Sporosarcina pasteurii: one gene and its partner. The main gene of each other region encodes a partner of the protein of the gene in region 2 in a complex. Links are inferred from orthologs where the notes say so. Each region holds a gene or a part of one and is shown on either strand. Other genes may lie near its edges.

What was found. Proteins that work in one complex are often made in the same cells at the same time.
Region 1: the proteins of AB1H92_RS11240 (region 2) and gcvH are in contact, whole or in part, in a crystal structure (PDB 3A7A), measured with the Escherichia coli proteins. The link is inferred for Sporosarcina pasteurii from one-to-one orthologs.

What each region holds. Positions count from the first base shown.
Region 1 is NZ_CP160452.1:2,598,430-2,601,439, forward strand. What follows is about bases 168-3,010. They hold gcvH (glycine cleavage system protein GcvH), read right to left. Parts: upstream 1,858-3,010; coding sequence 1,477-1,857; downstream 168-1,476. Other genes in these bases: AB1H92_RS12460 (methionine ABC transporter ATP-binding protein), read right to left, coding at 168-349; AB1H92_RS12465 (thioredoxin family protein), read right to left, coding at 661-960; AB1H92_RS12470 (toprim domain-containing protein), read right to left, coding at 974-1,312; AB1H92_RS12480 (arsenate reductase family protein), read right to left, coding at 2,162-2,518; AB1H92_RS12485 (acyl-CoA dehydrogenase family protein), read right to left, coding at 2,713-3,010. Outside these bases: more of AB1H92_RS12460, read right to left, coding at 1-167. UniProt on the Escherichia coli protein: The glycine cleavage system catalyzes the degradation of glycine. The H protein shuttles the methylamine group of glycine from the P protein to the T protein.
Region 2 is NZ_CP160452.1:2,371,516-2,379,514, forward strand. The notes cover bases 5,177-7,999. They hold AB1H92_RS11240 (lipoate--protein ligase), read right to left. Parts: upstream 7,173-7,999; coding sequence 6,180-7,172; downstream 5,177-6,179. Other genes in these bases: AB1H92_RS11230 (sensor histidine kinase), read right to left, coding at 5,177-5,282; AB1H92_RS11235 (response regulator transcription factor), read right to left, coding at 5,279-5,983; yhfH (protein YhfH), read left to right, coding at 7,315-7,440; yhfH (protein YhfH), read left to right, coding at 7,489-7,614; hemY (protoporphyrinogen oxidase), read right to left, coding at 7,726-7,999. Outside these bases: AB1H92_RS11215 (fatty acid--CoA ligase family protein), read right to left, coding at 1-1,428; AB1H92_RS11220 (ABC transporter permease), read right to left, coding at 1,603-3,537; AB1H92_RS11225 (ABC transporter ATP-binding protein), read right to left, coding at 3,509-4,228; more of AB1H92_RS11230, read right to left, coding at 4,239-5,176. UniProt on the Escherichia coli protein: Catalyzes both the ATP-dependent activation of exogenously supplied lipoate to lipoyl-AMP and the transfer of the activated lipoyl onto the lipoyl domains of lipoate-dependent enzymes.

The DNA.
Region 1 (3,010 bases), 220 kb from region 2 along the record:
GTTCTGCTTTCGCAACACCTGAGATTTCAAGTGGGAAAGCAATATTATCTTTCACGGTTCTTGACCATAGTAAGTTGAAATGTTGGAAAATCATACTCACTTTTTGACGCGCCAATCTTAATTGTTTACCTTTAATTGAAGAAACTTCTAATCCGCCAACCTTAACCGATCCAATAGTTGGCATTTCAAGCCCATTTAATAGGCGGATTAACGTACTTTTTCCTGCACCACTATAACCGATGATGCCAAATATTTCGCCTTCCCTAACCGAAAGCGTGACGCCATCTACGGCCGCAATCTGATTTGGGCCTGTCCCATATTGTTTTACAACATCTTGTAAATGTATCATCTTTTTTCCACCTTCATTTAAAATCCAATTGCTTGAACGCTTTGGTAGATACTATCTCTCATATAGTATGTTTACTTTCCGATAAATTAAAAAGCCTTTCCACCAAGTGAGTAGAAAGGCTTTACGTTTTTTAAAAAAAATCGTTTGTCCAATCTCTCATCTTCCAAAGCAACCGCTTTGTGTGAATTGGCACCATTTCACAAATGTGATGGTTGCCGGGCTTCATAGGGCACTTCCCTCCGCCGCTCTTAATAAGAGTTTTACTATTCTTTTATAATAACTAATAACTTATCACATTTAGTTGAATTTTGTCAACCAATCTTTTCAAGTAAATGTGGAACAGATTGAAAAGCATAGATTTTCTCTTTTATGACACCATCTTCTGCGATGAGTAAACAAGGCACACTTTCTATTTGATAGTCTACTGCTAAGTCTTCAATATAATTCAAGTCTGCCTTTCCCATTGGTATACTTTTCCTCATCGCATGAATTACTTCCATCATTTTAGACGCAACCATACACGTCCCACAAATAGGCGTATATAAATAGAACAAAGCTTTACTTGAATCATGCATCACAGTTTCCCATTGTTCACGTGTCCACGTTTCCATAACCATCATCCTCTTACAGTAAAAATTCTCGGTGAATATTAAAATAGCCATCCAATTGTTCAGCCAAGATATCGTACGGGGTCGTTTCAACTTCTTTATAAAATTCATCAGTATATAAATGAATCGCCCAAGGGTAGTTTTTTTTGAATAAAGTGCGAATTTTATCTCCTGTATCATCCGCATCTACAAAAACAAAAAGTTCACTCGCCTCGTAAGGTTCCATCAATTCATCAAGATGATATTCACTAATCGTACCAAATGTACAAATGATTTGAACAGGTTCAGCAAGGATCCGTTTTAACCGAAAGCGATCTGCTTTTCCTTCTACGACTATCACTTTTTGTCGGTCCACACAATCCCTCCATCCTCGTTTACCATTTATTCAAACGCAATACTGCTGTATAGTTTTCCATCCATGAACTTTATCATACTCATTTATGCACAAAATTTCATGCATGAATGATTGCAAGAAAAAAACGTCAGGGAATAACTCTCCCGACGTTCGGTTTTCATTGATTACTCAATTGTCATTTTATCGTATTCTTCAGCTGACATGAGTGAATCTAGTTCTGAAACATCTGATGGTTCAACGACAATCATCCATGCTTGTTCATATGGAGATTCGTTTACAAATTCAGGGCTATCTTCTAGCTCTTCGTTCACTTCTACAACTTTACCACTAATTGGTGCATATAGTTCTGAAACTGTTTTTACAGACTCAACGCTACCAAATGGCTCGTTCGCAGTAATGTCATCGCCTACTTCCGGAAGTTCAACGAAAACAATATCGCCAAGTTCCGATTGCGCAAAATGTGTAATACCAATACGGTATTTACCGTCTTCGTCTTTCACCCATTCATGCTCTTCAGAATACTTCAATTCTTTCGGTGTGTTCATGTCATAGCCTCCAAATATTCATAGTTAATTGAATTAATTTCATAATCGAACATACTCTAGGAAAATCCGGACTGCTTTGATTTCCATCCTGGGAAGACCCCTTCCACTACAATTAACGGAAATAAATCCATATAACCGAACCTTCCGATACGAATCTACCACAACATTCGTTTTTGCATCATAATCAATCATTATAAAATTAATTCAGTCACTTCAATAATGCCATAGTTTACCCTAAAATACAAGATTACCTGATAAGTCTACTAACTTATTAGATAACTTTCCGACTTGAAATTCGGAACAATTAGCCCCAAACCTCGTCAAACGTTTCATCTTTAAAACCAACTGTCACTTTCCCATCGCCAAATACAATTGGTCTTTTAATCAGCATACCATTTGAAGCGAGTAGCGCTACTTTTTCTTCGTCCGACAGTGTTGGTAGCTTATCTTTCAAGTTTTGTTCACGATAAACTTTCCCACTGACATTGAAAAACTTTTTAATGTCGAGTCCCGAAGTTTCAATCATTTCTTGTAATGTTTCTACCGTTGGAGGTGCTTCTACAAGATTCACCTCGACAAAGTCGATGCCTTTGTCTGTTAGCCATTTCTTCGCTTTTCGGCATGTGCTGCATTTAGGATATCCGTAATATGTAATGTCCATAATTAAATTCCCTCCAGTGCCCCCATCATATCAAAAAAAACCTTCAGATGCTTTAATAGTCATCTGAAGGGTTTTTGATCCAACTTTTATCGCCAGACACTCGGGTTATAAGCAAACTGACTATGCGGCAGAGTGCACCACTCCGTCAGTTCGACGTATGCCTGTCGCGGCTGAATGGCGGTTTCGTTTTTTATTTAAACGGTATATTTCGCTTCGTCAATCAGCTTTTCAGCAGCTTCACGTTTTTTCGCGATAATATTGTACGGCGTAGAACGAGTTAATTTACGTAATGCGGACAACATCATACGCTGGTTATCTCCTTCTACCGCCGATAGAAGTGTTTCTTTCGCATCTTTTTCAATAGCTTCGAATGCTTCTTGACAGAAGATTTCAGTATATAAGATTTTTTGCTTCTCTTTCTCTTCGCCATTTCGTGCAATTGCTTTTTCCGTACGCAACAGTACAGATTCCATCGCAAAGATGTTTTGTGCG
Region 2 (7,999 bases):
GGTTAATTGCTCGATATCTGCTTTTGCTCCTTCTTTCAAAACGACAAATGCATGAACGGCTTCCCCAAAATCCACGTCTGGCACGCCGATGACTGCCGCTTCCACAACATCTTCATGCGTAAATAGGACCTCTTCTACTTCCCGAGGATAAACATTATACCCGCCGACAATGACTAAATCTTTTTTTCGGTCTACGATATAAAAGTAACCGTTTTCATCACGACGCGCTAAATCCCCTGTATAAAGCCATCCATCACGAAGTGCGACTTCCGTTTCTTCAGGCATTTTATAATACCCTTTCATCACATTCGGACCACGTACAATCAGTTCCCCAACTTCACCGTCCGGCACTTCCTCCCCCAGCTCGTTCACGACCTTATTTTCGACATTCACAATATTTGTGCCGATTGATCCTGGAATGCGTTCACTTTCTATCGGATTAAAACAAGTTACTGGAGAAGCTTCCGATAAACCATACCCTTCCGAAACTCTTACATCAAACTTCTCTTCAAAATTATGCAATAATGCGACTGGCAATGATGCACCACCTGAAATGGCTAATCGGACTGATTCAAAATCTTCTTTTTTCCCTTCAGGATATTGGTATAAGAAATTGTACATCGTCGGCACCCCTGCAAAAACCGTCGCCTTTTTCTCTTTAATCATGTTAAATACCTCTGCCGGGCTAAATCGTGGAACGAGTAAAATTTCAGCTCCTCTTAATAGCGGTGCATTGACAACAACTGTGAGTGCAAACACATGGAACACCGGTAACGTCGCAACCATGCGATCCCCTTCTTTAAACCCAAGATATTCAGCAACATCTTTCGCATTCGAATATAGATTTTTATGCGTCAACATCGCCCCTTTTGGACTGCCAGTCGTCCCAGATGTATACAAAATGATTGCTGTATCATCCTCTTCCACAGGTACTGGATCAAATTCAGAATTCCCTCTTGCAATCAGCTGACTATATAGAGACACTCTACTTTTCAACTGTTCAGGTAAACTTGCAACTTTTTCTGGAGTCGATTGTTCAGTTTCACAAATGATATAATGTTGGACAGTGGTGAATACATTTGCAGCTTGTTCAATCAGCGGCAAGAGAGCATCTATTGCCACAACGACTTTAGCATCACTATTGTGGATAATGTACGAAATTTCATCTGGTGTATATATTGGATTAATTGGAATTGCTGTCGCACCTAGTCGCATCGTCGCGTACAGTGAATGGAGAAAATGAGGCGTATTGCCAAGTAAAAAAGCAACATGGTCTCCTTTTTGAACGCCTAATTCTGCTAAAGCTGATGCTAATTTTGACACCAAACCATTAAATTCCCCATACGTCGTATCTTGTCCCATAAAGTGATAAGCAATTTTGTCAGGTTGTGCTAATGCAGTTTCACGTACAGTTGAAACTAAATTCATTTTTACATCCCCTTCTCCCTTTAAAATGAATAACCATTCATTCCCCTTCACGTAACATTATATATAAAATCTTCTGAACAAACAACCTATTTCGATATAATAAGATAACTACTTAGTAGAACTTGATCTGTATTCCTACTCCAAATACTAAGCATTAATAAAAGCATCGAGCAACTATCCCGATGCTTTTATATGCACTAAATAACGCCAACGAATTAAATAGAAATACATCCATTGCATAAAAGTGAAACCAATCAAAACGATGGCCAATTCTTTCACAATAGATATCTCCGCAAGCGCATCCCAAATCACTTGTAAAGACAAAAATGCAAATGAACTATGAAGAAAAGCAACCCCCCACGGAAAGAAAAATTGAGGAATCAGTTGGCGATTAACTATCTTTTTCAACTCATAATCTGTAAGCCCTAAACGGCGCAGCACATCAAACTTCTTTCTTTCTTGCGCCAAACTCGTATATAACTGAAAGTAAATAAAACTCCCCGTCGCAAGAAAAAAGACACCTGCCAATAACAATCCGATAAATAGCAACAACGAAAACGTCATACGAATAATCGAATAGCTAAGCCCTGGATTGTCAAATGCATAAGGAAGCGTTCCTTTTGATTCTAATAAAAAAGATTCAGTGACTGTATCACTGATGGATAAGCCGATATCTTTTGTCTTTTGCCACTCCGGAATATGAAATGCATAATAATTAAACGAAGTGTCCTTTCCTCTCAAAGTACTAAACACTACCCGTTGATAGTCCCTATTATTTAAGACAATTACATTTGACCCAATCGAATACGAAGGAAATAATTGATAAGGATAAGCTCCGTCAATCTTAACCTTTACATGACTATCTCCCAACTCGGTCTTAACCACTCTTTCATTCAAATTCTTATAAGATGAATTTGACTGCGGCAAGAATAGCGCTTCGCCTTCGTCTAAATGAATCGACAAATGGTCTAAATGATTGGCTAACTGATTCACTTGATCCAAGCTTAAAATATTTACGGTACTATCTGAAAAAGAAGATACTTGCTGGATAACTTTGAATTTCGTTAATGAATAGGCAATCTCTTCCTCATTTAATTCATGAGTAAGTTGGGCGATATGTTTGGCTTCCTCGATATTTTCAGGGTGACTCACATACACAAGCCCAAGTGGATTCATCGCACGGTACTGTGAAGCAAATGACGTTAATGACGCGAGTGTTCCAACAGACATAAATGCGATGGTCGATACAATTGTGACAATAAAAAACATCCGTGCATTTTCACGCAACCGAATAATTCCGGAAGAAATAGAGAGTAGCCTAGAATGTTGCCAATATATTCTTCGACTCGACCTCAACCTTTGAAGGAATAACGGCGCCGAATCCGTAAAGAAAAAGTACGTCCCCAGCGTTGCGATGGGCGGTAATAAGATAAAGAGTTTTAGAACGATTGCATTAGACGTTAACGTTGCCAATACATATGAAAGGCCAAGAAGTAAGATACCTAAATACCCGCGAACTTTTGAATAGGTATATTGGTTATCATCCTTCCTTTCTCCACGTATTAAATCAGCAATTTTACCCGATTTAATAAACACCGGAGCAATGAATGAAATTAAAATAAACAAACTAAAAAAAGCACCAATAGTCAATGCAAAAGGTTTCCACGATACATATAGCGGCAAGGATGGCAACATAACAATTTCACGTACGATCATAAAAAAGAATTTTGAAAACGTAAATCCTAATCCAGTACCAACCCCAATCGCGGCTGTGCCAATTAACATCGTTTCCAAAAAAATCAAACGGCTTATTTGCCTTTTCTCCATCCCAAGATGAAGTAGAATGCCAAACTCCCTGGAGCGTGCTTGAAGAAATGCACGCATAGAATAAAATAAAAAAAAGACAGTAAAAATATATAAAATAATTTCAGCGATGCCCATTCCTACAATCGCAAATTCCTGAACAAATTTGTCTTCAATCGTCGGGTGAAATAAAAGCATCGAATATAGAAAAAAGACCATAACTGAAAAAACACTTGCCATAAAAAAAGCAGCATAAATACGACGGTTTCGAACGACATTACGATAAGCGAATTGTCGAAAGGTCATGATGGCCCCCTAAAAGCGATAGAACGTTTAGAATCCGTTGATAAAACGTTTGTCTACGTTCATCTTTGTAAATTTCATTGAAAAACTCACCGTCTTTTATAAATAAAACCCGATCACAATAACTCGCGGCTATCGGATCATGCGTCACCATAATAATCGTTGTTCGTTCATCTTGATTCACTTGACTTAATAATTCCAATACATCTTTCGCTGATTTCGAATCAAGATTTCCAGTTGGTTCGTCTGCCAATATAATTTTCGGCTTATGAATGAGTGCCCGGCCGATTGCAGTTCGCTGCGCCTGTCCACCCGATAGCTCATCTGGTCGATTGTTTACAATCTCGGTTAAACGAAGTTTCTGAACCAATTCAGCAACACGACGTTCCATTTCTTCTACGGGTAAGCCGTCTAATGTCAGTGGTAAAACGATATTTTCTTCAACTGTTAACATATTCAGTAAGTTAATATCTTGAAAAACAAACCCTAAATGACGACGGCGAAACAAAGCCAATTCATTTTCAGACAAACTGTCCGGCTCGACTCCATCAATGATAAGCCCACCATACGTCGGCAAGTCGATGGTTGCAATCATATTTAATAAGGTTGTTTTTCCACTACCAGATGGGCCCATAACCGCAATAAACTCACCTTCCATCGCATTAAAACTAAGTCGATTTAATGCACGCTTCATCACTTTACTTTCATAAATCTTCGTGACTTCCGTCAACTTTACGAGTGGCTCCAACGTCCGTACCCCCTTCCCCATTTTTAAACAATAAAGTCACTTCTGTACCAACACCCATCTCAGATTCAATCATTAAAGGATGGCCTAGTTTCTCACATACTTCAGAAGCGATATATAAGCCCATTCCTGTTGATTCTCCTGTTAATCGTCCATTCTCGCCAGTAAAAAAAGCGTTCGTAATCCGATTTAAATCAGAGGTTGGAATTCCAATCCCTTCATCACGGACCGACATGCGTACACCTTCCTCAGTAAACTTTCCAGTCAAGTAAATCCGTTTTCCTTTTTCAAAAGTATATTTGACTGCATTTGTAATAAATTGGCCAATAACGATTTTCAACCATTTCCGATCACTTGCGATAATTAGCGTTTCGTCTATTTCAAGTACTGGAAAAATGCGATTCGTGATAAGTAGTCTTTTATGTGCAGTGATCGTTTCTTGCACGAGTTGCTGTAAATTGATTTTTTCAATTGTCATATCACGCTCGAAAGTTTCTAAACTTGCGTTAACGAGCACCGTATCAAGTCCAGCTTGTAACCGTTCAAGTTCTTCACCAACACTTTGCCGATCGATTTCTTCTTCCTGAACCAATAAATTAATCACAGAAATGGGCGTTTTCATTTGATGAACCCAATGATTCATAAATTCAATTTGACGACTTTGAGAGGAGTATAATGTTTGTGCCTCGTCTTGATAGATTTTATATAAACTTCTCGTATAATTTGCGACTAGTTGATGTTCCGGACCTTGTGCATGTTGTATCAATGCGTCCTCCATTCTAGACGGTTGCCGCACAATTGCTGCGTAAAAAGAACGGCGCATAATATATTTTCCACCTAGAAAGGCAAATGTAAATAAGACAGTCATCACCAATGCATAGATGAATATGTCATACCCGCGAAATCCATCTAACCAAAATAATAATAATAAAAACAGAATAAGAAAGCCTTGAAACAGTAAAAATGATAAATGATCTTTTAAAAATAACTGGATTGCTTTCATTGCTCTTCCGCATCCGGTACGAAGCGATAACCAGCACCCCGCACTGTTTCAATTGTCGATTTTATATGATAATCCGCAAGTTTCTTTCTGACGCGTGTCATATTCACATTTAACGTATTCTCATCGACAAATGATTGGTCGTCCCATAATTGCTCCAATAAAATATCACGTGAAACCACTTTTGGAGAGGCTTCAAGCAGCAGTTCTAAAATAATGCATTCCTTTTTTTGAAGTGGCACCACTTCGTCAAAGACGTACAACTCCATTCTTTCAATATATAAATGAAGCGCCCCTACCTGTACTGTTCGTTCAGACTGCACAGCGGCATACTCCCCAAATGATCTACGTAAATGACTTCGTATCTTTGCGAGCACAATTTCATAATGAAAAGGTTTCGTGATAAAATCATCTCCGCCATTTTCCAACGCAAATACTTGATCCATATCCCCGGAACGTGCCGATATGAAAATAATTGGACAAGTCGTATGTAAACGCAATTGACGACACCAGTAATAACCGTCATATGCAGGTAAATTGATATCAAGCAGAATGAGGTGGGGACGAAATGCAAGACACTCTTCCACCACTCGGTCAAAGTCTTCAATAATCGCCACCTCGTATTGATATTTACGAAGAGTATCAGCTAGCAACTCCGCAATTTTGCGATCATCTTCTACTATGAAAATTCGATGCTTCTCCATGAATAACTCCTCCTTACGCAATACTTTTAGTATACCACGAACCCCCCTTAGCTAGAAAAGAGAACCTGGTTTCCATATTTCTTCATTCTTTCCAGTTATGAACCTGACTCTAGCTGTTTTGAATGAGTTTTATGGCGGAGCCTTGTCAACACAAAAAGCCTAACGCGCACGTTAGGCTTTTTCACGTTTTTACATATTAATAAATCAGCTGGACAAACTCTTCCATTGTGATGCCGCCGAGATAGGTAGGCACGTCAATTTCAGAAAGCGCTTCTTCAATCGATTCCCTATTATAGGTAACTCCGCGTAACTTCTCTTGAACTTTTTCGATTTCGCCGATGCCAAAGAAATCACCGAAAATAGAAATATCTTCTATAACACCCTTATTCACTTGAAGCCTAACGTCAATGCTTCCAACAGGAAAACGATGTGAATGCTGCATATTAAATTTAGGAGATTTTCCGTAATTCCAGTCCCAATTTGCATAACGTTCTCTCGATAATTCATGAATATTTTCCCAATCTTCATCCGTTAACTCTTTGTACTTAATATTTTCTTCTCCGCCGAAAATCGATTTCAATATTTCAAGACGGAACTCTTCAATTGTCATTGGTTCCTGTAAGAACTCAGAAATATTCGCAACGCGACTACGAATCGATTTGATCCCTTTAGATTCAATTTTATCTTTACGTACTTTTAACGCTGATACAACTGTATCAATTTCTGTATCAAACATTAATGTTCCGTGACTAAACATCCGTCCCTGTGTTGCAAACTGTGCATTTCCGGATATTTTTCGCCCTTCAACGAGCAAGTCATTACGTCCAATCAGCTCTGCTTTCACACCGATCTTACTCAGCGCTTCAACTACTGGTTCTGTAAATTTCTCAAAGTTTCGGAACGACTCTCCGTCGTCTTTTGTAATAAAACTATAATTTAAATTCCCCAAATCATGGTATACCGCTCCGCCGCCTGATAACCGACGGACAACTTTAATGCCATTCTTCTCAACAAAATCTGTATCGATCTCTTCAATCGTGTTTTGATTTTTCCCGACGATGATAGACGGCTCGTTTATGTAAAACAGAAGGAATGAATCTTCCTCGATATCCATCGTACGAAGAACATACTCTTCGATTGCAAGGTTAATTTGTGGGTCTGTAATCCCTTTATTATCAATAAAATACAATTTAATATCGCCCCTTCAAAATAGACTCTATCCTATTTTATCTAAAAACTTCAAAAATGTGTTGACATTTGACTCGTTGTTATAATACACTATAAATATACCAAGCAGTACTAGTACACAAGGGTAAAGGAGATGAGAATAAATGTTAGTAAACGTCCTTGATTTTTTCAAAAATCTACCTGCTAAATTATGCGGAACATGTGGCGAAGAAATGGTTGAACAACACGACTGCTATACAAACAAATGCGATAAATGTAACAGTCTTTAATTAAACTTCGGTTTTCCGAATAATAAATTGCTAGGGGATGAATTCAGCATGCTTGAAAACATTATTGAGTTTTTTAAAAATCTACCTGCAAAAATATGTGTAACTTGTGGTGAGGAAATTGTTGAACAACATGATTGCTATGGAAATAAATGTGACTCCTGTAACATTCTATAAAATAAATTAGCAGCTACGGAATTAGATAAATGTCCGGTAGCTGCTCTTTTTTTAACTTCATACGATATTTCTTACATTAAAAAAACCACCAAAAAATTGGTGGCTTAAAATTTATTCAAATAAATCGTCTAGCACTTCTCTAACAGCTGCTTTTCCTTGATCTACACAATCTGGGAGTCCTACCCCTTCGTAAGAAGCCCCTGCTATTTTCACGCGTGGAAATTGATCCGCCAATTCAGCTTTAGCCTTGGCGATTCGATCTTTATGGCCAACACGGTATTGAGGTCTATCCTCTTTCCAACGTGTAACAATGGTAAAGTCGGGTTTACCTTTAATTTCAATTAATTTACTAAGGTCTTCTAGTACGATTCTTTCAATATCTGCA